3 regions of the Microbacterium sp. NPDC064978 genome follow, and region 3 is predicted to be linked to each of the others. Evidence: predicted binding sites of a transcription regulator. Region 3 holds the regulator's gene; each other region holds the start of a gene.

Region 1 (9,459 bases), on a different contig from region 3:
CGCTGATGATCGTCGGTTCGCTGCGGGGGATAGTCATGATGTTCCCATTGTACGAGCGTCACCGAGAGGCGACCGCGTGCGGCTGTCAGTCGGAATCCACGAACCGGACGCCGGAGACGCCGCTACCGAAAGACGCCTCCCGCAGCGCCGTCTTCGCGGCGTTCATGGCGACGGAACCGGCGTATCCGCGGCGCGACAGCTGCCCGACCAATCGCCGTAGTGCCGCGTCGGGATCGAGGCGGCTCATCGAGCGTGCTTTGGTCCGTGCGAACTCCAGCGCCCGCTCCGCGTCATCGTCCGGGAGCTCGTCGAGAGCGGCATCGATGACCTCGCGAGGGATGCCCCGCTGTGCCAGCGCCCGGGACAGCGCGACCCGGCCCTGACCCTTGCGCTCGACCCCGGCCGTGACGAGGAGCTCGGCGAGTACCGCATCGTCGAGATAGCCTCGCCGCATGAAGTCGTCGATGACGTCTTCGATCGCGTCTGCGGCGAGCCCATGGCCCTTCAGCACCAGCCGCGCTTCGGAGACGGACAGCGATCGCGTACGGAGCTTCCGCACCAACGACTCCTCCGCCGTGGTGCGGACCTCCTCCGCGGAGGGCGCGCTCTCGCCGGCCTCTCCCCCACCGTCCGACCGGGACGTGTCACCCACTGCACGCAGCCTGGTCTTCTTCGCACCCGCGGTCCCGCGTGCGGGATGACGTGCGCTGGGAGAACCGTCGTCGTCAGCAGTCCGCTTCCCCGCTGTCGCGGGATCGTCCCAGGTCGACCGCCAGAGTCCCGCAGCGTCCGTAGACGGCGCCGACCGGCCGTGCCAACCGGGCGACGCGGCGCTCGCACCGTCATCCGCCGGGCGCTCGGCACGCGCGGGGCCGCCGAAGAGAGGGATGATGGGGGCGATCCGCTCGGAATCGCCCCCACGCTGGTCACTCATCAGGCCGGGCGACGCTCGGCCAGTTCATCAGCACCCGGAGCCGCGGCCGGGCCGCCGATACCGAGCTTCTGCTTGATCTGGCTCTCGATCGCCAACGCGATGTCCGCGTTGTTGAGCAGGAACGTCCGCGCGTTCTCCTTGCCCTGGCCCAGCTGATCGCCGTCGTAGGTGTACCACGACCCGGACTTCTTGACGATGCCGTGCTCGACGCCGAAGTCGATCAGGCTGCCCTCGCGGGAGATGCCGACGCCGTAGAGGATGTCGAACTCCGCCTGCTTGAAGGGCGGGGCCATCTTGTTCTTCACCACCTTGACCCTGGTGCGGTTTCCGACGGCGTCGGTTCCGTCCTTCAGCGTCTCGATACGACGGATGTCCATGCGGACCGACGCGTAGAACTTCAGCGCCTTACCACCGGCGGTGGTCTCGGGAGAACCGAAGAAGACGCCGATCTTCTCGCGCAGCTGGTTGATGAAGATCATGGTGGTGTTGGTCTGGTTCAGCCCACCGGTGAGCTTACGAAGGGCCTGCGACATGAGTCGCGCCTGCAGACCCACGTGCGAGTCACCCATCTCGCCCTCGATCTCGGCACGGGGCACGAGCGCTGCCACCGAGTCGATGACGATGAGGTCGATGGCTCCGGAGCGCACCAGCATGTCGGCGATCTCCAGCGCCTGCTCACCCGTGTCGGGCTGCGAGACGAGAAGGGCGTCGATGTCGACGCCGAGCTTCGCGGCGTAGTCGGGGTCGAGGGCGTGCTCGGCGTCGATGAACGCCGCAATGCCGCCGGCCCGCTGGGCGTTCGCGATGGCGTGCAGCGTCAGCGTCGTCTTACCCGAGGACTCCGGGCCGTAGATCTCGACGATGCGTCCACGCGGCAGACCTCCGACGCCGAGAGCGACGTCAAGAGCGATGGAGCCGGTGGGGATGACGGCCACAGGGGCGCGCTCATCGCTGCCCAGCCGCATGACCGAGCCCTTTCCGAACTGGCGGTCGATCTGAGCGAGGGCTGTCTCGAGAGACTTCTCGCGGTCGGCGGGTGATGGCATGGTGTGCTCCTTCTGCGCGTGTGCTGCCGCCTGTAGGCTGTCGCGGCTCTTCCGGCTGGAAGGAACTCTCCGACAAGGCGTATGGCTTTTCAGCCTGGCCCTCACGGTACGGCGGGCCTCCGACATTCGGTCGCAGGAGCCGGGGATCGTGGGGATCAGATCCGTCTGACCACTTGTGCAGAAGACTACGCCCGCTTCGAACAGATTTTCGACACCACGCCGGGATCGGCGTGTCGGACATCCGCACACCGAGACGTGACCGTCATCGCCCTCGCGGCTCCAGGCGCCCGACGCCGTGGCGGCGCGACTCCGGGACGTCCATGTCCGCGCAGAGCGCCAACCAGATGTCCCGCGGCGGCACCCCGGCGTCCAGCGCTTCGAGCGCCGTGCGCCCGTCCATCCCGGACAGCACCAGGTCGTTCACCAGAGACGATGCTCGGCCATGGAACTCGGCGTCGACGGCGCGCAGGAACTCACTGCGTCGCATAGAGGGGATCTCCGGGACTCAGCGGAGCGAGAGCTCGGGTTCCACGGACGCGACCAGGTCGTCCGGAACGACGTCCGGGAAGACCTGGATACCCTCGAGGACCGAGATGCGGTCCCCGACCTCGCGCATGATCGTGGAGATGGGGACGTCGAGCGCCTCCGCCACCGAGGCGAGGATCTCGCTCGAGGCCTCCTTCTGACCGCGCTCGACCTCACTGAGGTAACCGAGAGCGACCGAAGCCTTGCTCGCGACCTGGCGGAGCGTCCGCCCCTTCTGCAGACGGAAGTCCCTCAGCACGTCGCCGATCTCCTGTCGTACAAGAATCATCGGAACCTCCTCCGCAGTTCATGGATCGGGGTCTCCCCCGAAGAGACGGCCAGTCTAGTCCTCCTGGCTTGCACAGAATCTACCCTTGCACTCTGTGGTTTGAATGTGAGCACATCCGTATCAACATGACGCTGCACGTCCCTATTCCCGCAGTGCGGCGGCCATCACGTCGAGGACGGCCGCGACCGTCTGCGCCCGCACCGCGTCGCGGTCGCCTCCGAAGCGGAACTGTTCGGTGCGGCTCACGGTCGGCGTCACCACTCCGATGTGGACGGTACCCACAGGCTGGCCGTCCGGAGACTCCGGTCCCGCGATCCCGGTGGTGGACACTCCGACGTCGGCAGGACGCCCGTCGACCGCGACAGCCTCTCGCACACCGGCGGCCATCTGCCGCGCGACCTCCGCGTGCACCGGCCCGTATCGTTCCAGAAGCTCGGCATCGACCGCGAGCAGGGTGTGCTTGACCGGGGTCGCGTAGGCTACGACGCCGCCGAGAAGCACCGCCGAGGCGCCGGGGACCGCGACGAGCGCCGCAGACACCGCCCCGCCGGTGAGGGACTCCGCGACGCCGAGCGTCCAGCCCCGCCCCCGCAGAGCGGTCAGCGCCTCGGTCGGCGTCGTACCGCTCATCGGCTCTGACGGGCGCCGCGGACCTGCGCGACGATGTAGTCGATGCCGCTGACCACGGTGAGCACCAGAACGATGACCATCAGGACGGTGGTCACGACGGTCCAGGGCCCGAGACCGATGAACACATGCAACGGCAGGAGGGCCCACCCGAGAGCGACGCCCTGGAACGCTGTCTTGATCTTGCCCATCCAGGCGGCCGCCACCACGTGCTCGCTCGCGACGACCAGGCGATGGATGGTGATCCCCCACTCGCGGACGAGGATGACCGCGACGATCCACCAGGAGACCTCGCCGAGGATCGCCAGCCCTACGAATCCCGCGCCGGTGAGGAGCTTGTCCGCGATCGGATCCCACAGCTTCCCGAAGTCGCTGACGATGTCGTACCGGCGGGCGAGATAGCCGTCGACCCAGTCGGTGGAGATGGCCACGATGAAGAGGACGGCGGCGATCCAGCGCACGGTGAGGTCGGTGAGACCGTATGTCCCGCCGACGAGCAGGAGGACGAAGAACACCACGGCGAGCGGGATGCGCGCCACGGTGATCGCGTTGGGGAGCTGTCGGGGAATCGCCATCAGTCGCGTCCCGTCAGGCCCCAGGCGTCTTCGTCGCCCTCCGCTTCGACGACCGGCAGGCCGTCGTACTGCGCCTCCAGCGGATCGCGTTCGGCCGGTGACGCCGCGGCGGTGGGCGCAGCCGGTGCCGCGGGAGCCGATGGCACGTCCTCGCCACGGAGCTTCGCCATGACCTGCGGCAGCTGCTCGGGGGTCGCGAGCACATCCCGGGCCTTCGACCCCTCCGAGGGGCCGACGACCTCTCGCGACTCGAGGAGATCCATCAGGCGTCCGGCCTTGGCGAACCCGACCCGCAGCTTGCGCTGGAGCATGGACGTGGATCCGAACTGCGAGGAGACGATGAGCTCGGCCGCCGCGAGCAGGAGCTCGAGGTCGTCGCCGATGTCCTCGTCGACCTCCTTCTTCTTCGCCGGCTCCATCGCCTCCTGGACGTCCGCGCGGTACTCGGGACGCGCCTGACGCGTGACGTGCTTGACGACCGCGTCGATCTCCTTCTCGTCGACCCACGCGCCCTGCAGGCGGAACGGCTTCGACGATCCCATAGGCGAGAACAGGGCATCACCCTGGCCGATGAGCTTGTCGGCGCCGGGGCTGTCGAGGATCACGCGGCTGTCCGTGACGCTCGTCACCGCGAACGCGAGGCGGGACGGCACGTTCGCCTTGATGAGGCCGGTGACCACGTCGACGCTCGGGCGCTGCGTGGCGAGCACCAGGTGGATGCCGGAGGCACGGGCGAGCTGCGTGATGCGGACGATCGAGTCCTCGACGTCCCGCGGCGCGACCATCATGAGGTCCGCGAGCTCGTCGACCACGACGAGGAGGTACGGGTACGGCTTGAGCACGCGCTCGCTGCCCGGGGGCACCTCCACCTCCCCCGCTCGCACGGCGCGGTTGAAGTCGTCGATGTGGCGGAAGCCGAACGACGCGAGGTCGTCGTACCGCATGTCCATCTCCTTCACGACCCACTGCAGCGCCTCTGCGGCCTTCTTCGGGTTCGTGATGATGGGGGTGATCAGGTGCGGGACACCCGCGTAGCTGGTGAGCTCCACGCGCTTCGGGTCGATGAGGACCATGCGCACGTCGGAGGGGCGGGCCCGCATGAGGAGGCTCGTGATCATCGAGTTCACGAAGCTCGACTTACCGGACCCCGTCGAGCCCGCCACCAGGAGGTGCGGCATCTTCGCGAGGTTGGCGACGACGAAGTTGCCGCCCACGTCCTTGCCGACGCCGATCGTGAGCGGGTGCGTGCTCTTCTGCGCTGCACCCGAGCGCAGCACGTCGCCGAGGGCGACCGTCTCGCGGTCGGTGTTCGGGATCTCGATGCCGATCGCACTCTTGCCGGGGATCGGCGAGAGGATGCGCACGTCGTTGGAGGCGACGGCATAGGCGAAGTTGTTGCTCAGCTGCAGGATCTTCTCGACCTTGACGCCGTGGCCGACCTCCACCTCGTACTGCGTGACCGTCGGGCCGCGGGAGAAGCCGGTGACCTTGGCATCGACCTTGAACTGGTCCAGGACGCTGGTGATCTGCTCGACGATGCGGTCGTTCGCCTCGGACCGCGCGACCGAGGGCGGACCCTCGGACAGCACTCCCGGCGACGGGAGGATGTACGGGGCCACCGGCGCCTGCGGACCGCGGTCGCCGGGTCCCTCAGTGCCGAACCCGTCGAGCCCGGGGAGCTCCGGCATCTCGCCGGTGTCGGACTCATCGTCCAGCAGCGCGGTCGTCTGCTGCTCCGCGAGCGTGTCGGTGACGGAGCGGACGTCGCTCAGCACCTCGGTCGCGGCATCGTACGGGTTCGCCACCGTCACCGCCTGGTCGTACGCCGGGGTGGCCTCCGTGGTGGACAGGAGCGCCGTGATGTCGTCGGACGCGAGCGTGCCCTCGTCAGGATCTTCCTCGCGGCCGGTCTTGTTGCGCCGCCACCAGGGCAGCACGTCGGGGTCGTCGACCTTGTCGGCCTCGTCGACCGTGGCCGAGGCGTCCTTCGCCGGCTTCTCCGGGCGCTCGGCGTCGAACATCCAGGCGTAGAGGTCTCCGAGCCGCGCACCGATGCGGTTCGGCGGTGTCTTCGTGAGGATCAGGATGCTGAGGGCGGCGAGGAGCCCGAGGACGATGTAGGCGGGGATGTCGGTGAGGTACGTGAGCGGCTGCCCCACAAGCCAGCCGAGCAGACCGCCGGACTCGCTCAGCGCGGGCATGCCCTGGTTGGGGTGGGGACGGGGACCGGCGACGTGGAAGATCCCCGCGAGGGCGAGGACGAACATGCCGAAGCCGATCCCGATGCGGCCGTTGTCGTGCACCGACGACGGGTGCCGGAACAGCCAGCCCGCCAAGAGCAGCAGAAGCACGGGCATGATGAATGCCACGCGGCCCACGAAGAGGCCCACGGAGTAGGCACTGATGTTCGACGCGACCTCGTTGCCGATGAAGAACCACTCGTTGACGGCGCCGAGGGCCGCCAGGATGACCAGGAGCAACGGGAATCCGTCCCTCCGGTCGTCCTTCTGCAGCGTCTCCGGTCCGAATGCGCGGAAGAGTCCCCCGACGCCGTGCGCGAGCCCGGTCCAGGCGCGCGCGGCGACAGACGGCTTGTCCGCCTCATCGATGTACTTCTTGGGGGCGGGCTGCGCCTTGGGAGCCGCCTGCCGCTTGGGGCGCGACGGCGCGCTCGTCGAGGCGCGCTCGGTCTTGGTGCTGCTCCTGGCCATGCCTCCACGGTACGACCCGCGACCGACATCTCCGCGTCACCACGCGGAATTCGCCGATACGGCGCGCGACAGCACGCCGTATCGGAGGGTCAGGCCTCGATGACGAGAGGCACGATCATCGGACGGCGGCGCAGCTTCTGGTTCACCCAACGACCGATCGTCCGGCGGACGACCTGGGACAGCGCATGCGTGTCACGCACCCCGTTGCCCGACGCCTCCTTGAGCGCGGCGACGATCTTCGGCGCGACGTCGTCGAAGACCGCGTCGTCCTCCGCCACACCTCGGGCGTGGATCTCGGGACCCGAGATGATGCGTCCGGTCGTGGCATCCACGACGACGATGACCGAGATGAAGCCCTCTTCTCCGAGGATGCGGCGGTCCTTGAGGTCGGCATCGGTGATCTCGCCGACGGTCGAGCCGTCGACGTAGACGAAGCCGAGGTCGAGCTGGCCCGCGACCTTCGCGATGCCGCCCTTGAGGTCGATCACGGTGCCGTTCGAGGCGATGATCGTGTTGTCCTCCGGCACCCCGGTGTCCTGTGCAAGCTTGGCATTGGCGATGAGGTGCCGGTACTCGCCGTGGACCGGCAGGACGTTCTTCGGCTTGAGGATGTTGTAGCAGTAGATGAGCTCACCCGCGGCGGCGTGTCCGGAGACATGCACCTTCGCGTTCGCCTTGTGCACGACGTTGGCGCCGAGCTTGGTCAAGCCGTCGATGACGCGGTAGACCGCGTTCTCGTTGCCCGGGATGAGGCTGGAGGCGAGAATGACGGTGTCGCCCTCGCTGATCTCGATCGCGTGGTCCATGTTCGCCATCCGGCTCAGCACGGCCATCGGCTCGCCCTGCGACCCTGTCGACATGTAGACGATCTGCTCGTCCGGGAGGTCGCGTGCCTTCTTGAAGTCGATCAGCACGCCTGACGGCACCTTCAGATAGCCGAGCTGCTCGGCGATCGTCATGTTCCGCACCATGCTGCGTCCGAGGAACGCGACGCGGCGCCCGTTGGCGTGTGCGGCATCGATCACCTGCTGCACGCGATGGACGTGGCTGGAGAAGCTCGCGACGATGACGCGACGCGGCGCCTTCGCGATGACCTGGTCGAGCACGGGACCGATGGAGCGTTCCGTCGGGGTGAAACCGGGAACGTCGGCGTTGGTCGAGTCGACGAGGAACAGGTCGACGCCCTCTTCCCCGAGGCGGGCGAACGCGCGCAGGTCGGTGATCCGACCGTCCAGCGGCAGCTGGTCCATCTTGAAGTCGCCGGTGGCGAGGACCATGCCGGCAGGGGTGCGGATGGCCACCGCCAAGGCGTCCGGGATGGAGTGGTTGACCGCGACGAACTCCAGGTCGAACGGACCGACCCGCTCCTCCTGACCCTCCTTCACGGTGAGGGTGAAGGCCTTGATGCGGTGCTCCTTGAGCTTCGCCTCGACCAGCGCGAGCGTGAGCCCGGAGCCGATCAGGGGGATGTCGCTCTTCAGACGCAGGAGGTAGGGCACGGCACCGATGTGGTCCTCGTGACCGTGTGTGAGCACCACGCCGACGATGTCATCGAGGCGCTCACGGATCGGCTCGAAGTCCGGGAGGATCAGGTCGACCCCCGGCTGGTGCTCCTCCGGGAAGAGCACGCCGCAGTCGACGATCAGGATCTTCCCGTCGTACTCGAACATGGTCATGTTGCGACCGATCTCCCCCAGGCCGCCGATCGGGATGACCCGGAGCGTCCCTTCGTCGAGAGCGGACGGTTCGGCCAGGGGAATGGACATGCTGTCTCCTCAGTCGGACACTCCACGCGTCCGTTCGTTCATGGTGACGCGGCTCAGCGCGTCGTGCCGTGCACCTTCGGCAGGGCGCCGCCCGCGGCCGCGTTGCGGTCGGGCCGGAAGTTCGAGAAGTCCGCCCCCGGCACGCCGCTGACGAGGTCGAGCTCGTCCTCGATGAGGGCGGCCTCCCACTCTTCCGGGCCGACGAGGGGAAGGCGGACGCGCGGGCTGGAGATGCGACCCAGCCCGTGCAGGATGTACTTCGCGGCGACGGTGCCGGGGACGTGCGTCATGACAGCGCGGACCAGCGGCTCCAGGCGCTTGTGCTCCGCAGTCGCCGTGGCGAGGTCGCCGCGATTCACGGCGTCGATGATCGTGCGGTAGGGCGCGGACGCCACGTTCGCGGTCACGCCGATGAGGCCGGTCGCGCCGATCGACAGGTGCGGCAGCACGTTCGCATCGTCACCGGAGAAGTACATGAGGTCGGTCTGGTTGAGCACGCGGCTCACCTCGGAGAAGTCGCCCTTGGCGTCCTTCACCGCGAGGATGTTCGGGTGCTTGGCGAGCCGGAGGATCGTCTCGTACTTGATCGGCACACCGGTGCGCCCGGGGATGTCGTACAGGATGACCGGCAGATCGGTCGCGTCGGCGACGAGCCGGAAGTGGGTGAGGATGCCGGCCTGCGTCGGCTTGTTGTAGTACGGCGTGACGATCATGATGCCGTCGGCGCCGGCCTTCTCGCTGGCCTTGTACAGCTCGATGGCGTGCGCGGTCTCGTTCGATCCGCCGCCCGTGATGATCTTCGCCCGGCCGGCGGAGACGGACTTCCCGACCTCGACGAGCTTGAGCTTCTCGGGGTCCGTCAGGGTCGAGGTCTCGCCGGTCGTTCCCGTCACGACGATGCCGTCCGCGCCTGCGGTGATCACGTCATCGATGTGCTTCTCGACGGCGGGCCAGTCGACTTCGCCGTCGGCCGTCATCGGAGTGAC
Region 2 (9,459 bases), on a different contig from region 3:
GTCCGGGAAGAAGGTCGCGGCGAGCAGCTCGGCGTTCGGCAGCACGAGGAAGGCGGCGGCGAACCAGATCACGACGATGCCGGTCACCCAGGCGAGCGGCGAGCGGAGCATCGCGCGCACGCTGCCGGGACGGCCGCGGCGGAGGCGGGGCTTCGTCGCGGTGCCCGCCTCGGCCGCCTCGGTCGTCAGCGCGCCGGGGGTGTCGGTCATCGCCGCGGACGGCGGCGGCACCGGACGGGAGTCGTTCTGCGGGTCGCTCATGTCACGCCGCCGGGTACTGCAGGATCCACCGCGGGTGGACGTCGATGCGCACGGCGTCGCCGACGTCCCAGCGGTGCGCGCTCGCCGCGGCCGGCACGCTCACCCGGAGCGACGCGTCGGCAGCGGAGACCGTGTAGACGCTGTGGCTGCCGTGGTACGTGCGCTCGCCGACGGTGCCGTCGAGCGACGCCGTGCCGCCGGCGGTGGCCTCGGACGGCGACGCCAGGTGCAGCTTCTCCGGCCGCACGTAGCTCTCGGCCGTGGCATCGAGGCCGGCGCCGATCGCGACGAGCTGCGCGGGCGTGAGGCGGTTGTTCTCGCCGATGAACCGGCAGACGAACGGTGTCGCGCTGCGGTCGTAGATCTCCTCCGGCGTGCCCACCTGCTGCAGCGTCCCGGCGTCGAGCACGGCGATGCGGTCGCTGAGGGTGAGCGCCTCCTCCTGATCATGCGTGACGTACACGGTGGTCACGCCGACCTCGTGCTGCAGCTCCTTGAGCTGTTCGCGCAGCTGCACGCGGAGCTTGGCGTCGAGGTTCGACAGCGGCTCGTCGAGCAGCAGGATGCTGGGGGTGAGCGCGAGCGCCCGGGCGATGGCGACGCGCTGCTGCTGGCCGCCGGACAGTTCCGCCACGTTCTTCTCGAGCTGCGACGCGGCGAGCCCGGTGCGGTCGGCGACCTCGTCCACGCGCCGCCGCTGCTCGGCCTTCGACACCTTCTGCACCGAGAGGCCGAACGCAATGTTCTCCCGCACATTCATGCTCGGGAACAGGGCGTAGTTCTGGAACACCATGCCCACGCCGCGCTTCTCGCTCGGCACCCGGGTCACGTCGCGACCGGCGATGTGGATGCGGCCACCGGTGGGCTCGATGAACCCCGCGAGCGTGCGCAGGGCGGTGGTCTTGCCGCATCCGGACGGACCCAGGAGGGTGAAGAACTCACCCTCCTGGATCTCCAGATCGAGGTGCGAGACCGCACGGTGGTCGCCGAACACGACCTCGACGTCGTCGAAACGGATCATCGTCTTCTCTCTCTGCCGGAGCGGCGGGACGGCTCGGCTCAGCCGATGTACTCGAGCGTGACCTTCTCGACCCAGGCGCCGAGGTTCTCGCTCACGAAGCCGAAGTCGATGTCCTGACGGTCGAGCGTGCCCATGAGCTCGACGACCTCGGGGTTGGCCTTCTCAACCGCGCCCTCGTTCACCGGCATGGCGTTGAACTCCGCGGCGAACTCGCCCTGGACCTCGGCGCTGCCGAACCAGTCGATGAACTCCTGCGCCTTCTCCTCGTTGTCCGTGCCGTTGATCTGAGCGATCTGCTCGGTCACATAGGGGACGCCGTACTCGGGAACGATCATGCCCGTGCTGGTGCCGTACTCCTCGTCGCGGGCGGAGATGCCGCTCGACGGCAGCACGCCGTAGTCCACCTCGTCGCGGGTGATGCGGGCGTAGAGGTCGGTGCCCTCCACAGCGGGGGAGCCGTTGGCATAGTACGACTTCACCAGGTCCCAGCCCTCGTCGCTCACGCCGAGGTCGCCGTCCTCGTCGAGGTGACGGGTGAGCATGCTGGCGAGCACGAGCTGCGGGGTGGCCTGGCCGAGCGCGGGGTTGACCTCGTAACGGCCGGCGAACTCCTCGTCGGTGTACAGGTCGTCCGGGTCCGCCGGAGCGTCGCTGATGCGGTTCTCGTCGTAGACCGTGACGATCGCCTGCTCCACGAGCGGCCAGAACGCGCCGTCCTTCGGGTCGCCGGCGTCCGCGGGGACCTCGCCGCTCCAGCTCGGTTCGTAGGCCGTGATGGCTTCCTCGGTCTTGAGCTGCTCGAAGAACATGTTGTTCAGGCCGAAGACCACGTCGCCGACGGGGTTGTTCTTCTCCGCGATGATGCGGTTCGTCAGGTCGGCGCCGCCGAGGCCCACGATCTCGATGTCGATGCCCGCGTCCGCCGCCTTCTCGGTGATCCACTCACCGCGGCCGTCGCTGTTCGAGTTCGTGTAGACGATGAGGGTGTCGCCGGAGCCGCTGTCGCTGCCGCCGCCGTCGCCCGCGTCTCCGTCGCCGCCCGCCGTGCATCCGGTGAGCGCGATCGCCGCCGCGGCCGTCAATCCGATGAGCGCCCAGCGCCTCTGCTGCCTGTCGGCCATGTTCGTCCCTTTCTCGCCTTCGAGGTATGTCGATGCGACACTACCGGTTCTTGTGGTGAAGGCACAAAGATTGTCTGGTTTCGTGAGCGCGGTCGCGCGTCCGCACTCAAGGTAGGCGCGCGGCGTGAACGCGAGGATGCGACGAGGTGAACAGGTGGGATTCGTGAATGTCATCCATTAGTTGACGCTCACGAGCTCGGCCCATAGACTCGCTTCATGGATGGATCATCGACCAGCGGCTTGTCGCTTGCCGACCTCGCCTCCCTCGTCGACGCTGGCGGACGAGAAGCGCCGTCTCGCTCGGATGACGAGGTTCTGATGATCCGTCAGGCCGACGAGTTGGTCCGGCGTTCGCGTGAGCGCTTGCAGGAGTCGGTCTCCACTGCGCGTTCGCATGGCGTCTCGTGGCAAGAGATCGGCGCCACGCTCGGCGTGAGCCGACAAGCAGCGTTCAAGCGATTCGGCACCAAGGGTGAGGCAGGGATGATGGCAGCGCCGGTGACAGACCTCTCGGATCGCACGAGCGCGGTATTCGCACACCTGGATGCCGGCGACTACGAGGCGGTGCGAGCACACATGACGTACGCCTGCGGTCGCGCGCTGACCAAGCGCAAACTGATGAGCGTGTGGGACCAGATCCGCAGTGACACCGGCCGCCTCGAAGCCTGCGTCGATTCGACGGTACAGACGGCGGACGGCAGTACGCCGCTGAGCACGCTCGCCAACCGGCACCTGAGTAACGGAGCGATCGTGCAGGTGACCCTGCACCACGAGGCCGGAGAGTGGATCGGCCGCGTTGCCTACAACGGCTTCGGCAAGATCACGGGCATCCTCATCGCCCCACCGGGGTCTCGCGACCTGCCGTTCTAGACTCGTTCCACCCGGGCGTCTCACCCTCCTGACAGGGCGGGTTGCTGTGATTCGATCCCGCCGCCGCTGTCCTGCTCGGGACGTGTGGTGTTCGTCGCGTGCTGGGCGCACGCGCGATCGTCGGACCGATCGACACGGCCCGTGATCTTTCCTGCCGCGTCTGCCGCCCGGCCCTGCTCTTCGACGTGTAGGGACGGGCAGGAGGAGTGGCAGACCGCGGCAGAATGCCGGCATGCAATCGAACATAACTTCGAAAGTCGAGACCTGACGAGATAGAATGAAGCATGTCGAAAACGTCCGGACTGCGCGAGGCGATGGATCGCCTCGACGAGGCGTGGGGCGCCGCGGGCGATGTCGCCGAGCTCTCCCGCGTGCAGCTCGTCGAGGTGGCCCACGCGATCGGACTTCTGCAGCGCCGGCTCGATGCGATCCACGTCGACGTGGCCGCCGGCATCGCTCGGGAGTCGCGCGCGGAGCTCGGAGCCGACAGCTTGGCGAAGCAACGCGGGTACCGCACGGCGGCGAAGCTCATCGCCGCGACGACGGGCATCTCGACGGCGGAGGCGCAGCGCCTGGTGAAGGTCGGAGAGGCGACCGCGCCGCGGAGCGATCTGCTCGGCGCGCCGCTGCCCGCGCGGTATCCGCTCCTCCGGGAAGCACTCGCGTCGGGTGTGCTCGGAGCGCCGGCGATCGGTCTCCTCGTCGCTCTCCTCGATCGCTGCCGCGTGGCCGCCGGTGTGGAGCGCATCGCCGAGGCGGAACGCGTGCTGACCGCCGCAGCCGAAGGGCTCGAGCTCGATGCGGTGCGCAAGCTCGTCCTCCGCGCCGAAGCGTGGCTCGACCCCGACGGCGTAGCGCCGCGGGCGGAGGAACAGCGCGGTCGGCGTGGACTGCGCATCTTCGAACGTGACGGCATGGTGCACCTGCACGCGCAGCTCGATGTCGAGTCCGCTGCGCCGGTCGTCACCGCGATCCGCGGGCACGTGTCTGCCGTGTTCGCCGCCCGCCTCGAAGCCCCCGATGCGGAGTCGCCCGACGCGGATCGGCGCTCCGTCGCGATGATCCAGGCCGATGCGCTGTCCCTCTTCTGCGCGCACGTGCTCGGGTGCGAGGGCGATCGGGTGCCGCTCGCCGGGGCGACGGTGATCGTTCGGGTATCGCTGGACGATCTGCAGGTGGGAACCGGGTCGGCGACGGTCGACGGGCTCGACCAGGTGATCGACATCGGTGCTGCCCGGCGGATGGCGGCCAGCGGGGGCGTCATCCCCTGCGTCCTCGGCGGTGCGAGCGAGGTTCTGGACTGGGGCCGCGAGAAGCGCCTCTTCACCCGAGCCCAACGACTGGCGCTCGCCGAGCGGGATGGCGGGTGCGCCATGTGCGGGCTCCCGCCGGGGATGACGAAGGCTCACCACCTCCGCTGGTGGCAGCGAGATCGAGGTCCGACCGATCTCTCGAACGGGATCCTGCTCTGCGAGACCTGCCACCACCGTATCCACGACAACGGGTGGGACATCGTGATCGAGGGTTCCGGCGTGACCGGCCGACCGTGGTTCCTTCCGCCGCGGTGGGTCGACCCGCAGCGCACACCGCGGCTGGGCGGACGGGCGCGCTTCGATGTCGCAGCGTGAGTGGGATCCCGCGGGCGTCAGCGCGTGTGGAGGGATCTGCTGCGTGGACGGATCTGTCGGTGGGGGATCAGCGGCGAAGTCGGGAGCGGACGCGGCGGGCGGCTCGTGCGAGGGCGTCGCGCCAGGCGCCGCCCGGCCACTCGCGGCGCAGCCGCAGGCTGCCGTCCTCGTTCCGTACGAGCTCGACCCGACGGCCCGCGAGAAGCGGCGACCTGCCGAGGTGCGCCGTCACGTCCGGCGCCGCTGTCAGCGGGGCGGTGAACATCCACCCGGCGTAGCGGACGGCGACGGTGAGGTCGGCGTCGCGAGCGCCGTCCTCACGGAACGCCTTCATCGGGTCCAGCGCGATGGACACCGCGTCGAGGCGCTTCGGGCGTCGGCCGCCGATCTTGCGCTCCGAGCCTGCCGTCGACTCCGGCGCCTGTCCGGGGGTCGGCGTATCCCGCGCGACGAGGTCGACGCGGTCAGCGCGACGCTCCTTGCGGGCGTTGAGCAGCCCGGAGGGGAGGTCTTCGGTCGCCGACGGGGGCAGGGAGACCAGCCGGTCGGCGGAACCGACGGTCTCGAACACGAACGCCTCCTCGCCGTCCCGGAGCAGACGGACGCGCACGGTGAGCTGCAACCCGCCGCGCGACCAGCGCGCCGCGGTCACGGTGGCCGTGCAGGTCGTGTCCGCCTCGAACGCGGCGAAGGCGAGCAGGTCATCCCGGCGGTCGGCGCGCAGCAGAGCCGCCCGGATGCGCTGCGGGAACGACAGCCCCGCATCCACGCCGGGGCCGAATCGACGCTGCGCGAGCGGCACCACCACATCCAGCAGGCGGTCGCGGTACTCCGCCGGGTACTTCACCATCCGTCGTCCGGCGATCCGGTTGAGGATCTTGCCGCGGAACCAGTGCCGCAGCAGCCGGTCGCGCACCTTCCCGGGCTCCGTGTTCGCCTCGACGACATCGAGCACGGTCTCCAGGTGCGGGAAGTACGACTCGGGGTCGATGCGCGACGAGCTCGCACTCCCGGGCTCCTTCACCCACGCGTAGCAGGGCTCGCTGGCGAGCACCGAGATCGTGTCGGCGGCGAAGTACGCCTGCATCACGAACAGGTGGTCCTCGAGCCGCACCTTGCCATCAGGGAAGCGGATGCCGTGCTCGCGGAGGAACGCCGTCCGGAACATCTTGTGCGGCGTCAGCATCTCCAGGATCGGGTCCTCGCCGAGCACCGCGTGCGGGATGTCGCGCTGGAAGATCTTGGCGGGCAGCTTCCGTCCGATGCCCACCTCCTTGCCGACCACGACGTCCGACCCGTGCTCATCGGCGTAGTCGCACAGCCGCTCGAGTGCGCGCGGGTACAGCCAGTCGTCCTGGTCGACGAACTGCACGTACGTCCCTCTGGCCTCCTCGACGCCGCGGTTGCGCGGAGTGCCGGGCCAGCCGGAGTGCGGCAGCGACAGCACCCGTACATGAGGGCGATCCTTCGCGATGCTCTCCAGCCGCGCGGCCGTCTCCTCCCCGGAGCCGTCGTCGCAGAGCAGGACCTCGAACGCCTCCCGATCCAGCGTCTGGGCGTCGAGCGAGGCGATGAGGTCGTCGAACGACGCCTTCGGCCGGAACACCGGCACCACCACACTCACCCGCACTCGGCTGCCCGCCGCCTCGTGCCCGGTCGTACTGCTCATGGACGCCGTCCCCCCTGTGGTCGTACCCGGCTCGAATCTCCCCCGCCGGAGATTCCAGCCAACCACCCCTTCCTGTGGAGCGCGCCAGGCTCGCGGCGGTCCCGGGTGTATGCCGGCGCCGCGGAGGAGTCAGCGCAGGGTGAGACCGATCTCGAACGAGCGCCGCCAGGGGAGCGTCAACTCCTCGATCCGCACGTCGTCGGCGGGCAGCATCGACTCCAGCAGGCCCGTCAGCTCGTCGCGGATGACCCGCTCGGCCGTCGCCACCTGCGCATCGTCGGCCATCGGATAGATGTCAGGGAAGAGGGACGGCCCCGCATCCGTGCGCACCACGGCCTGGTAGGCGAAGTCGTCGAGCAGGCGGGTCAGCAGGGCGATCCGCGCGGCGCGTTCGTCGAAGGAGCCCGAGGCCCGACCGACGACGCCGGCGGCGGCCACCGCGACGACGCTGCCGAGCGTGTTCCCGGCGGTGTTCCACCCGCCGAAAGCCTCCAGGCGGCCGAGCAGTCCGGCTTCGGCGAGCGCGCGCACGAGCGCCTCGTCCGCGCCGTTCGGGTAGCGCACGTCGGCCAGGGCCACGTGCTCACCGGCGTCCAGACGCTCCCGCACGAGAGCGACCGTCCCCGCGACGGCGTCCGCATCGACGACCTCGGGCCGCCCGCGGAACATGTCGTGCCGGTCGGGGTCGGGGGCGTGCAGCACGAGGGTGACGTCGCCTCCGGCGGCCACCTCCTCGGCGCCGGCCGCGCGGATCTGCCGGCTCGCCGACGCCGCGAGCGACATGTTCTCGTAGGGCGGGACGCGCTCCATGCCGTCGGCGTCCGCGCACGCCACCGAGAACGAGGCGATCACCCCGGCGTTCGCCGCCAGGGCCCGGGCGACGAGCGCGGCGCCCACCTCGTCGGCACCGGGGTACATCAGCACGCGACGGCCCGACGGCAGCATCCGCATCCAGTGCCGGAGCCACACCTGCTCTGCGCTGCCCGCCGCGAAGGGGGCGGTGTCGTCGGCGGTGATCGCCAGGAAGTCGAGGGTCTCGTCCTCCATGAGTCCCAGCGTGGAGAGGTTCACGATGTGGTTGCGCAGCCGTCGAGACGAGTAGTCGGAGACGACCTCGGCGGGCACCGGAGTCAGGTCGTCCAGCGGCAGCACCTCGGTCTCGCCGAGCAGTCGGTGCGCGTCGCCGCCGAGTGCGTGGATCTCCTTGCCGTGCTCCGTCCAGTAGGTCGGCTCCTCGGCGGCGGAGTACGAGTTGCTCGCCCGGGTCACGAGCGACACCGCCGAGATCGGCAGGTCGGGCCGCAGCCGCCGCACCTCGCGCAGCACGTCGAGGCGCGCCAGCACGTCGCGGGTGGTGTCGTCGCTCGTGCGGCTCGCGATCAGACCGCCGTAGAGGAGCATGTCCACCGAGACGACCAGGTGCACCGTCGCGGGGTCGGCCGCCCGCTCCCGCAGCCACCCGCCCAACGCGTCGGCGTCGCCCGCGGTCCGGTACGAGGGGAGGATCTCGGCGGGCGGGACGTCGAGGATCACTCCGGCGACGGCCGCGACGTCGCCCGGGAGCTTGACGTTCACCGGCCGATCGTCGAGGGGGAGCAACGCGATGCGCGGGCGGAGGGTCGGGTCGGACACGAGGAGCCTTTCGTCGGTGAAGGGGATCGCAGGTCGGGAGTCGTCGGGGATCAGGGGCGGGCGATGGAGACGAGGTACGAGTAGCGGTCGCCGCGGTACACCGACTCGGCGTACTCGATCGGGCGGCTGCGGGCGTCATAGGTCGTGCGCTTCACGAGGAACGCGGGGGAGAACGGCGGCGTCTGCAGCGCGGCGGCCTGCTCCTCGTCGAGCACGACCGCGTGGATCTCCTGGTCGGCGCGCACGGCGGTGATGCCGAACCGGGTGCGCAGGTCGTCGTAGAGCGAGTCCCCCACGATGCCGTCCTCCAGACCCGGCACGGCGTCGGCCGCGATCGAGCACACCTCCAGGCAGATCGGGATGTCGTCGGCCGTCCGGACGCGGCGGATCCGCACGACGGGGGACTGCGGGCTGAGGTTCAGGGCGTACCCTGCGGTCTGCCCGGCCGCCGCGGTGCCGACGTCGACGGAGAGGGAGCCCGGTCGCATGTTCCGGGCGAGCATGTCCTCCGAGAACGAGGTCAGCTCGAAGGCCTTGCTGATCCGCGAGGCGCTCACGAATGTGCCGGCCCCCTGGAGCCGATACACCAGTCCGTCCCGTTCGAGCTCGTCGAGGGCGCGACGCACGGTCTGCCGGTTCACCTCGAGCGACTCCGCGAGTTCGCGTTCCGTGGGCAGCTTCTCGTGGGGTGCGAGGCCCTGGTCGATGACCTGCTCCAGATGCCGCCGCACGCGTTCGTGCTTCGTGACGCCCTCGATCGCCGACATGATTCCCCCTCGTTTGGACTAACCCAATCTTGACGATCACCCCGGTTTGTGTCAATGTCTCCTCTCAGCGGTTCTTAATTGGTCTATTCCAATCCTTTGCACGGTCAACGATGAGCGGAGAATCCCCATGCACGTGAAGCACAACATGCGCCGACGCGTCCTGGTCGCCGGGGCGCTGGGCACGGCGACGATCGTCGCCCTGAGCGGCTGCGCCGGCGGCGGCGGCGACGCGGACGGCCCCACCGAGATCACGTTCTCGTACCTGTGGGGCGGGGAGGAGGCGAAGGCGCTGGAGGCGATCATCGCCGACTTCAACGCCAGCCAGGACGACATCGTCGTCAAGGGCGTCTCCAGCCCCGACACCCAGAAGCAGCTCACGTCGATGTCGTCGTCGAACGGCTCCTTCGACATCTCCGACAACTTCGGCAACACCGTCGGCGCCTGGGCTTCTAAGGGCATCCTCGCGCCGCTCGACGACGCGATCGCCGCC
Region 3 (9,459 bases):
TCGATGCGGACAACGCCGATCTGCTCACCCGCGGGGCCGACGAGGCGGACCTCGGGGACGCGGATGCGCTCATTGGTACGGGGATCGCTGATGCGGAGCTCCTTAGACGATGTGATTCGGCCACCGTGATGCTGTCTGCATCTCGGGCGAAATCGGAGTCGTCCCCCACCCGCCGGCTCTCAGACGCCGGCTCCGCACCCTGTCTACCGGTCCCCTCGTGACGAGCGGAGCCGGCGGAGCGCAAGACCCGGTAGCCTGGAACGGCAAGCGCGGGTGGGAAGTGAATCCTCTTTCGTTCCGGAGCATGGCGCTCCGGAGCCCGCCAAAGTCTAACAGAAAGCAAGGCGAAGTGACGAACCAGGCATCGGACGAGGCGGCCCGCGAGCGCGAGGAGCGATGGGCTCGGCAGGAAGAAGCGGCCTCCTCGGCCGTCCGCGACATCGCCGACGTCCCGGCCGTCGAGGTGATCACCACCGCCGCCGTGCACCTCATGAGTGCTGCCGCCGTCAAGCTCGGCCTGGCGGACGACCCGGAGGCCGCGGCTCAGCTCGACCTGGACGAGGCGCGCAAGCTCATCAACGCGCTGGCGGGACTCATCACCGCCGGCGCCCCCGAGATCAGCGACATGCACGCCCGCTCGTTGCGTGACGGCCTCCGTTCGCTGCAGCTCGCCTTCCGCGAGGCCTCGACCATCCCGGACCCGATCGGCAAGGGCCCCGGCGAGAAGTGGACCGGCCCCGTCACCTGATCCGGTCGGAGCTCCGCCTCAGACGCTGCGGCGGAGCTTGACCGTCAGCGAGTCGGCGAGGACGGCGATGCGGTCATCCGCCGCCCACCGCTGGGCGAGGCGCGCGAGCACCGCATCCAGGACCTCGCGCTCCAGGCCGTCGACGAGCTCCAGCACCACGACGAGCTCTGGCCCGCGCAGCCGCGCATCCGGGTCACCGGGCGCGACCGCGACGTCGATCACGGCGAGTTCGTGGGCGATGCTCTCCCGGAGCGCGGTGACCACCTCGGGCGAGAGGAAGCTCGGTTCCCACGCGTGCCCCTGCGCCACGGCCCAGACGGCGGGTCGCCGGATCACGAACTCCGTGTCCGAGGTCGGGTCGAGCACGATCAGGTCGGTATCCTCCGACGATGCGGCCAGCGCGGCGCGGACGGCCTCGACCGGGATGGGTCGCGCCGACGGGTCCCAGCGCTGCATCGTCTCGACCGATGAGAACACCGGCTGGACGCGGCGCCCGTCCGGTGCGGCGACGGTGACGATCGACAGCTCCTGCGTCTTGTCCACCGCGAGGCCGCTGGGGGCCACCCCCTCCTCACCCTTCTCGGCGATCAGCGGGATGAGCACCCGCGCGGAGCGGAACGCGTCGACGACCTCCGTCTGACTCCCCTCCCCCGCGCGGAAGCGGAGCAGGGCGGCGAGAAGAGCAGGGTCCGCCGAGCCGTCGTCCGCGGCATGCGGATTCGACTCGAAGCTGCGCCCCTCCCAGGGGACACCGGCCGAGTCCGCCCGGTTGTGCGGCTCCGGCCCGCAGGCGTGGGGGTCAGTCTCCGGCGACATCCAGGGCCTCCGCCAGCGTGAAGGCGCCCGCGTACAGCGCCTTGCCGACGATGGCGCCCTCGACGCCCAGCGGCACGAGGTCGCGCAGGGCGGCGATGTCGTCGAGGTTCGAGATGCCGCCCGACGCGACGACCGGCTTCGGCGTGCGCGAGGTGACCTCACGCAGGAGCTCCAGGTTCGGACCGCGCAGCGTGCCGTCCTTGGTCACGTCGGTGACGACGTAGCGGCTGCAGCCGGCGTCCTCGAGGCGCTCGAGCACCTCCCAGAGGTCACCGCCCTCCTTCGTCCAGCCCCGCGCCGCGAGCGTGGTGCCGCGCACGTCGAGGCCGACGGCGATCGCCTCGCCGAAGCGGCTGATCACGTCGGCGGCCCACTCCGGGTTCTCCAGGGCGGCGGTGCCGAGGTTGATGCGGGCGGCGCCGCTCTCCAGAGCCGCCTCCAGACTCGCGTCGTCCCGGATGCCGCCGGAGAGCTCGACGTTGACGTTCTTGAACTGCTTGATGACCTTGCGCAGGATCGGGGCGTTGCTGCCGCGTCCGAACGCCGCGTCGAGGTCGACGAGGTGGATCCAGGAGGCTCCCTGCGAGACCCACTCCCCCGCGGCGTCGAGCGGGTCGCCGTAGCTCGTCTCCGTGCCCGCCTCCCCCTGGGTCAGACGGACCGCCTTGCCGCCGGCGACGTCGACCGCGGGGAGGAGCGTGAGCGAGGGGGACTGCGCGAAGTCGTTCATGGGGTCCTTGGTTCGGGTGGGTCTGCGGCCCGAGAGGGCACGAGAGACGAGGGTAGTCCGCCGCGGGGCGCGGGACAAACCGCATGACGCCCGGCGCCGACGCGGCTCCGGATCAGAGGCTCTGCACCCAGTTCCGGAGCAGCTGGATGCCGGCGTCTCCGGACTTCTCGGGGTGGAACTGCGTCGCCGAGAGCGGGCCGTTCTCCACGGCCGCGAGGAAGGGACCGCCGTAGGTCGCCCAGGTGAGCACGGGCTGGGGGAACGGCGGGATCACATCGAGCTCCCAGGACTGCGCCGCATAGGAGTGCACGAAGTAGAAACGTTCCTGCTCGATCCCGCGGAACAGGACGGTGTCCTCCCCCGGCTCCACGGTGTTCCAGCCCATGTGCGGCAGGACAGGGGCGTTGAGCTCCGTCACGGCGCCCGGCCACTCGCCGAGGCCCGCGGTGTCGTGCCCGCGCTCGACGCCGTGCTCGAAGAGCACCTGCATGCCGACGCAGATACCCAGCACCGGTCGACCGCCCGCGAGACGACGGCCGATGATCTCGTCGCCGCCGTGAGCGTGCAGTGCGTCCCGCACGGCCTGGAAGGCTCCGACGCCGGGCACGACGAACCCGTCGGCCTCGAGAGCCTCGGTGCGGTCGCGCGTGAGGACGGCGTCGGCTCCCGCGGCGACGAGCGCCTTGACCGCGGAGTGGACGTTGCCGGACTCGTAGTCGAAGACGGCGACCCGGGGCGCGGCGCTCACAAGGCTCCCTTGGTGGACGGGATGCCGTCGACGAGGGGATCCAGCGCCTTCGCCTGACGGAACGCCCGCGCGAACGCCTTGAACTCGGCCTCGGCGATGTGGTGCGGGTCGCGCCCGCCCAGGACCCGGACGTGCACGGTGAGGGCGGCGTTGAAGGTGATGGCTTCGAAGACGTGCCGGACGAGCGATCCGGTGAAGTGCCCGCCGATCAGGTGGTGCTCGAAGCCCGCGGGTTCACCCTCGTGCACGAGGTACGGGCGACCGGAGATGTCGACGACCGCCTGCGCGAGCGCCTCGTCCAGGGGGACGAGGGCGTCGCCGTAGCGGGAGATGCCGGACTTGTCCCCGAGCGCGGCGAGGATCGCCTGACCGAGCACGATCGAGACGTCTTCCACGGTGTGGTGCGCGTCGATGTGGGTGTCGCCGGACGCCCGCACGGTGAGATCCGTCAGCGAGTGCTTCGCGAACGCCGTGAGCATGTGGTCGAAGAACGGCACCGAGGTGTCGATGCGGCTCGCGCCGGTACCGTCCAGGTTGAGCTCGACCTCGACGGTGGACTCCGACGTGCGGCGCACGCGGCTCGCGGTGCGTGCGGTGGGCGCGGGGATGGTCATGATGCCGATCCTATCGAGGCCAGGGCGTCCAGGAACGCCGTGGTCTCCGCCTCCGTACCGGCACTCACCCGCAGGTGACCGGGGATGCCGACGTCACGGACGAGCACGCCGCGATCGTAGAGCTGCTGCCAGGTGGCCTGCGGGTCCGCGACGCCGCCGAACAGCACGAAGTTGGACCACGAGAGGTGGGGCGTGTAGCCGAGGGCCTCCAGCGTGGCCGTGATCCGGTCGCGCTGCTCCACGATCTCCTGCACCATCCCGAGCATGACGTCGGCATTGCGGAGCGCGGCGACGGCCGCCGCCTGCGTCAGGGCGCTCAGGTGGTAGGGCAGGCGCACCAGACGCAGCGCGTCGATGAACGCGGGGTCGGCGGCGAGGTAGCCGACGCGGGCACCGGCGAAGGCGAAGGCCTTGCTCATGGTGCGGGAGACCGCCAGCCGCGGCCGGCCCTCCAGCAGAGTCAGTGCAGACGGGGCATCGCGCGGCGCGAACTCCTGATAGGCCTCGTCGACGATCACCACGCCACGGGCGGCGTCGTAGACGGCCTCCACCACGTCGAGCCCCAGCGGCGTGCCCGTCGGATTGTTCGGCGAGCAGAGGATCACGATGTCCGGGTCGGCCGCACGGACCTGCTCCGCCGCCTCCTCCGCGGTGACGGTGTAGTCCGGCTGCCGGGTGCCGGCGATCCACGACGCCCCTGTGCCCTTCGCGATGAGCGGGTACATCGAGTACGTCGGGCCGAAGCCGAATGCCGTGCGGTCCGGACCGCCGAAAGCCTGGAAGATGTGCTGCAGCACCTCGTTGGAGCCGTTTCCCGCCCAGATCTGCTCCGGCGTGAGGCCGTGACCCAGGTAGTCGGCGAAGGCCTCCCGCAGCGTCGTGAACTCACGATCCGGGTACCGGTTCACGTCCCGGATCGCCACGGCGATGTCATCGAGGATGTCGCTCGCGACCTCGTCGGGAACGGGATGCGTGTTCTCGTTCACGTTCAGAGCCACCGGCAGCGGGGCCTGGGGCGCGCCGTACGGGGTGAGTCCGCGCAGATCGTCGCGGAGCGGGAGATCGTTGAGGGAGAAGGTCACCCTTCCCATCTTAAGAGGAGCACGGAGAGCCGAGGTCATCGTGACGACCGGATCGGAAGACTCGGGCTCCGCGTCAGTCGGTGTAGCGGGCCGGGAGCGCGAGCTCCTGACCGACCTGCAGCTCGCCGCCGCGGAGGAGGTTCATACGGCTGATCTCACCGATGACCTCGCGGGGGTCGGCCTCGGGGGCGATGCTGCTCGCGATCGACCAGAGGGTGTCGCCGGGCATGACCGTGACGGTCTCGACGGAGACGGCCGGTGCGTCCGCGCCGGAGGCGATCGCACTGCCCCCGCTGATGGCGGCGAAGGCGATGCCCGCTGCGAGCGGGACCGAGGCGAGCGCGAGCAGAGCGCGGCGGCCGCGTGCCGTGATCCGCAGCCGGGTGGCCGGACGGGCCGATGCCGGGAAGGCGGTCGCGGTGCTGAGGCTGATGCTGCTCATGTCTGCTCCTTACTGTCCCGGCGCCGGAGCCCGGGGAGGTTGGCGTAGCTTTCGCATCCGCGCCTCGGCCGGGAGCCGTGGATGCGAAGCTACGTTCCGAAGATATCTTCGAGTTCGAACATCTGTCAAGCTGTCTTCGAAGCCGCGGCCCGCGAATCGCCCGACACGCTCGAACAGATCTTCCAGATCCGCGCTTTTCTCGGATACGGTTTCGATAAGGACACCCCACCACGGGCCACCGACATTCGAAGCGGCACGTCGGATCACGCAGTGAAGGAGCACCATGAGCGACACCTCAGCCCTCGAGTCCGAGGCGCCGCGCACCCGCCGTCGCAAGAGCCTCAGCCCGAAGCAGATGGCGATCCTCGAGGTCATCCAGGCCTCCATCGCACAGAACGGCTACCCGCCGAGCATGCGCGAGATCGGCGATGCCGTCGGACTCAAGTCGCTGTCCAGCGTCACGCACCAGCTCGGTCAGCTCGAGCTCAGCGGCTACCTGCGGCGCGACCCGGGCAAGACGCGCGCCATGGAGGTCCTCATCGACCTTCCCGGCACCGGTGCGGAGAACCCCGCGGATGTGGCGACCCCGGTCGGCGACGCCGCCCTGGTCCCGCTGGTCGGCCGCATCGCCGCCGGCGTGCCCATCAACGCCGATCAGCAGGTGGAGGAGATCTTCCCGCTCCCCCGGCAGCTCGTCGGCAAGGGCGACCTCTTCATGCTCAAGGTCTCCGGCGAGTCGATGATCGACGCCGCGATCTGCGACGGGGACTGGGTCGTGGTCCGGTCGCAGAACACCGCGGAGAACGGCGAGATCGTCGCCGCCATGCTCGACGGCGAGGCCACCGTCAAGGTGCTTCGTCGTCGCGACGGCCACACCTGGCTGCTCCCCCGCAACTCCGCGTTCGAGCCGATCCTGGGCGACGAAGCCGTCGTGCTCGGCAAGGTCGTCGCGGTCATGCGCGCCGTCTGAGACACACGACGAAGGCCCTCCCGGTGCACCGGGAGGGCCTTCGTCGTCTCGCTGAGCAGGAGTGTCAGGCGGTGACCACCACGTCCTCGCGCACCCGGCGGGTGGCCTCGACGATGTTCCGCAGCGATGCCGTGGTCTCGGCGTAGCCGCGGGTCTTCAGGCCGCAGTCCGGGTTCACCCAGAGCTGACGGAGCGGGATCTCCTCGACCGCGCGACGCAGCAGGGACTCGACCTCCTCGACCGTCGGCACACGCGGCGAGTGGATGTCGTAGACACCGGGGCCGATGCCGTGGTCGAAGCCGACCTCGGCGATGTCCGCGACGACCTCCATGCGGCTGCGGGCCGCCTCGATCGACGTCACGTCGGCGTCGAGCGCACGGATCGCGTCGATCACGACGCCGAACTCCGAGTAACAGAGGTGGGTGTGCACCTGCGTGGCCGCCGCGGCACCGCCCGTCGCCAGACGGAACGAGGCGACGGACCAGTCCAGGTACGCGGGCTGGTCGGTCTGCTTCAGCGGCAGCAGCTCGCGCAGCGCCGGCTCGTCGACCTGGATCACCTGGATGCCCGCGGCCTCCAGATCGGCGATCTCGTCGCGGAGGGCGAGCGCGACCTGGTTCGCGGTCTCCCCCAGAGGCTGGTCGTCGCGGACGAAGGACCACGCGAGGATGGTGACCGGCCCCGTGAGCATCCCCTTCATGTGCTTCGCGGTGAGCGACTGGGCGTATGCCGACCAGGCGACCGTGATGGGCGCCGGGCGGGAGACATCGCCCCAGAGGATCGACGGACGCGTGGCTCGCGAGCCGTACGACTGCACCCAGCCGTGCTGCGTGACCGCGAAGCCGTCGAGGTGCTCGGCGAAGTACTGCACCATGTCGTTCCGCTCGGGTTCGCCGTGCACGAGGACGTCGAGGCCGAGGTCCTCCTGCAGGGAGACGACCGCGGCGACCTCACGGCGGAGGAACTCCTCGTAGTCGTCCTCGGGGATCTCGCCGCGGAGGAACTGCGCGCGTGCGCGGCGGATGTCGCCGGTCTGCGGGAAGGAGCCGATCGTCGTCAGGGGCAGCACCGGCAGGCCGAGGACATTCTGCGCCTCTTCCCGCTCCGCGTACGGAGCACGGGCGAAGTCGGCGTCGGTCAGCGCACGGGAACGCACCGCACCGTCGCGCACGCCGGGAGCGCTCAGGCGATCCTGCAGCGCAGCGGTCGCGGCGTCCAGCTCGGTCGCGATCGCCGTGCGCCCTTCGGACAGACCGCGGGCGAGGGTCACGACCTGCTGCACCTTCTGGTCCGCGAACGCGAGCCAGGACACCAGGCGCTCGTCGAGCGCGGTCTCGTCCTCCACGTCGTGCGGCACGTGCAGCAGCGAGGTCGAGGTGGCCGCGGACACCGGTGCACCGAGCGCGCGGAGCGCCGCCAGGGAGTCGAACGCCGCGGAGAGGTCGCCACGCCAGATGTTGTGACCGTCGATCACACCGCCGACGAGGGCCTTGCCCTCGAGGCCAGGCACCGCCTCCGGCACGGCACCGCGCACGAGGTCGACGGCGATCGCCTCGATGGGGGCCGCGGCCACGGTCCCGAACGTCTCGCCGAGGCTCGCATACGGGGCCGCGACGAGGATCGAGGGACGTTCCTCGGCGCTGCCCAGCACCGCGAGCGCGCGCTCCGCCGCCGAGGCGAGTTGGGCGGTCGTGGCCGGCAGCGACTCGCTGACGAGCGCGGGCTCGTCGAGCTGCACCCACTCGGCACCCGCGGCGCGCAGGCGGGCGAGCAGATCGACGTAGACCGGCAGCACGTCCTCCAGACGCGAGAGCGGCTCGAAGCCCTCCGGCGCGTCGTCCGACGCCTTCGCGAGCGCCAGCAGCGTGACCGGTCCGACGACCACGGGACGCGTGACGAATCCGGCGGCCGCGGCCTCGGCGACCTCGCGCACCAGCCGGTCGCTGGCGAGGGAGAACACCGTCTCCGGGCCGATCTCCGGCACGAGGTAGTGGTAGTTCGAATCGAACCACTTCGTCATCTCCAGCGGCGCGCGCTCCCCCTCGCCGCGGGCGACGGTGAACAGTGCGGAGAGTCCGATCGTCCCGTCCGCCTCCCGCAGGTCGTCGAAGCGCGCGGGGATGGCGCCGACCGTGGCGGCGGCATCGAGCACCTGGTCGTAGAACGAGAAGGACTCCGGGATCGACGAGTCCGTGCGACCGAGGCCGAGGGCGGCCAGGCGTTCACGGGTCGCCGCGCGCAGGTCCGCTGCCGTCCGCTCCAGCTCCTGCTCGTCGATGCGGCCCGCCCAGAACGCCTCGACGGCCTTCTTGAGCTCGCGGCGGCGGCCGATGCGGGGATAGCCGAGGATGGTGCCCTCGGGGAATGCGGTCATGGTGTTTCCTTTCGGCGGGGACTAGTGCCGGAGCGCCGGGACGATGCCGGCTTCGGCGAGGACGGTCAGGACGGTCTCGTGCTGGTTGAAGGCGTACAGGTGGACGCCGGGGGCGCCGCCGGCGACGACGTCGGCGGCGAGGCGCGCGGCCCACGAGATCCCGATCTCCCGACGCCCCTCGGCGGTGGGCTCGACGTCGAGGGCGACCGAGAGCTCGCTCGGCAGGTCCTCCCCCGTGAGCTCCAGCACCCGGGCCAGCCGGGCAGGTGAGGTGATCGGCATGATGCCGGGAAGGATCGGGATGGTGACGCCGCCCGCTCGAGCTCGCTCCACGAAGGCGAGGTAGTCGTCCGGGTGGAAGAAGAGCTGGGTGATGGCGAAGGTCGCCCCCGCCGCCTGCTTGGCGAGCAGAGCCTCCACGTCCTGGGTGCGGTGCGTGGCCCGCGGGTGCCCCTTCGGGAAGGCCGCGACCGCGATGTCGACCTTCTGCCGGGGGGCCACCAGCGCGGCTCCGGGAAGGCCGGGGACCGGGGACTCCTGGTACGGAGCACGTTCGGCCTGGACGCGATCGATGAGCTGCACGAGCTGAGCCGCGCTCTCCAGGTCGCCGAGGAAGGGCTCCGTCCGGCCCGCGGGCGGATCGCCGCGGAGGGCGAGGAAGCGGAGGATCCCGGCGTCGAGGAACTCCCGGATGAGCGCCGTGGCCCCGGCATAGGTGTTGCCGACGCACGTGAGATGGGCGAGGGGCTCGACGTCGGTGTGCTCGCGGATGAACCGCAGCACGTCGAGCGAGCGTCCCCCGGTCGAGCCGCCGGCGCCATAGGTCACCGAGAGGAACGCGGGTCCGGCCGCGGCGAGGTGACGGACGGTCTCGTGCAGCGCCTCCTGGCTCGACTCCGAGCGGGGCGGATACAGCTCGAAGGAGAACGGCACGC

The links. Region 3 encodes LexA, which represses DNA repair genes until DNA is damaged. Its sites were predicted from a motif close to TCGAACANNTGTTCGA; they were not measured.
Region 1: the regulator LexA is predicted to act here: its motif matches at 2,177-2,192, upstream of recA (recombinase RecA).
Region 2: the regulator LexA is predicted to act here: its motif matches at 3,512-3,527, upstream of ACIGJI_RS08815 (DUF222 domain-containing protein).

Annotation. Positions count from the first base shown of each region.
Region 1 covers NZ_JBITWF010000001.1:568,702-578,160, forward strand. Annotated here, with positions in the region: gene miaB (tRNA (N6-isopentenyl adenosine(37)-C2)-methylthiotransferase MiaB) at 1-37, opposite strand, end outside; gene ACIGJI_RS03060 (regulatory protein RecX) at 86-652, opposite strand; gene recA (recombinase RecA) at 934-1,980, opposite strand; gene ACIGJI_RS03070 (DUF3046 domain-containing protein) at 2,243-2,467, opposite strand; gene ACIGJI_RS03075 (helix-turn-helix domain-containing protein) at 2,486-2,794, opposite strand; gene ACIGJI_RS03080 (CinA family protein) at 2,936-3,424, opposite strand; gene pgsA (CDP-diacylglycerol--glycerol-3-phosphate 3-phosphatidyltransferase) at 3,421-3,996, opposite strand; gene ACIGJI_RS03090 (DNA translocase FtsK 4TM domain-containing protein) at 3,996-6,707, opposite strand; gene ACIGJI_RS03095 (ribonuclease J) at 6,797-8,473, opposite strand; gene dapA (4-hydroxy-tetrahydrodipicolinate synthase) at 8,527-9,459, opposite strand, start outside.
Region 2 covers NZ_JBITWF010000002.1:392,251-401,709, reverse strand. Annotated here, with positions in the region: gene ACIGJI_RS08835 (iron ABC transporter permease) at 1-261, opposite strand, end outside; gene ACIGJI_RS08830 (ABC transporter ATP-binding protein) at 263-1,282, opposite strand; gene ACIGJI_RS08825 (extracellular solute-binding protein) at 1,321-2,403, opposite strand; gene ACIGJI_RS08820 (hypothetical protein) at 2,620-3,273, shown strand; gene ACIGJI_RS08815 (DUF222 domain-containing protein) at 3,558-4,901, shown strand; gene ACIGJI_RS08810 (glycosyltransferase family A protein) at 4,969-6,570, opposite strand; gene ACIGJI_RS08805 (DUF4127 family protein) at 6,700-8,202, opposite strand; gene ACIGJI_RS08800 (GntR family transcriptional regulator) at 8,253-8,969, opposite strand; gene ACIGJI_RS08795 (ABC transporter substrate-binding protein) at 9,097-9,459, shown strand, end outside.
Region 3 covers NZ_JBITWF010000006.1:21,213-30,671, reverse strand. Annotated here, with positions in the region: gene infC (translation initiation factor IF-3) at 1-116, opposite strand, end outside; gene ACIGJI_RS17055 (DUF1844 domain-containing protein) at 350-748, shown strand; gene ACIGJI_RS17050 (SseB family protein) at 767-1,564, opposite strand; gene priA (bifunctional 1-(5-phosphoribosyl)-5-((5-phosphoribosylamino)methylideneamino)imidazole-4-carboxamide isomerase/phosphoribosylanthranilate isomerase PriA) at 1,548-2,294, opposite strand; gene hisH (imidazole glycerol phosphate synthase subunit HisH) at 2,407-3,042, opposite strand; gene hisB (imidazoleglycerol-phosphate dehydratase HisB) at 3,039-3,656, opposite strand; gene ACIGJI_RS17030 (histidinol-phosphate transaminase) at 3,653-4,747, opposite strand; gene ACIGJI_RS17025 (LysM peptidoglycan-binding domain-containing protein) at 4,812-5,180, opposite strand; gene lexA (transcriptional repressor LexA) at 5,464-6,150, shown strand; gene metE (5-methyltetrahydropteroyltriglutamate--homocysteine S-methyltransferase) at 6,215-8,524, opposite strand; gene ACIGJI_RS17010 (methylenetetrahydrofolate reductase) at 8,546-9,459, opposite strand, start outside.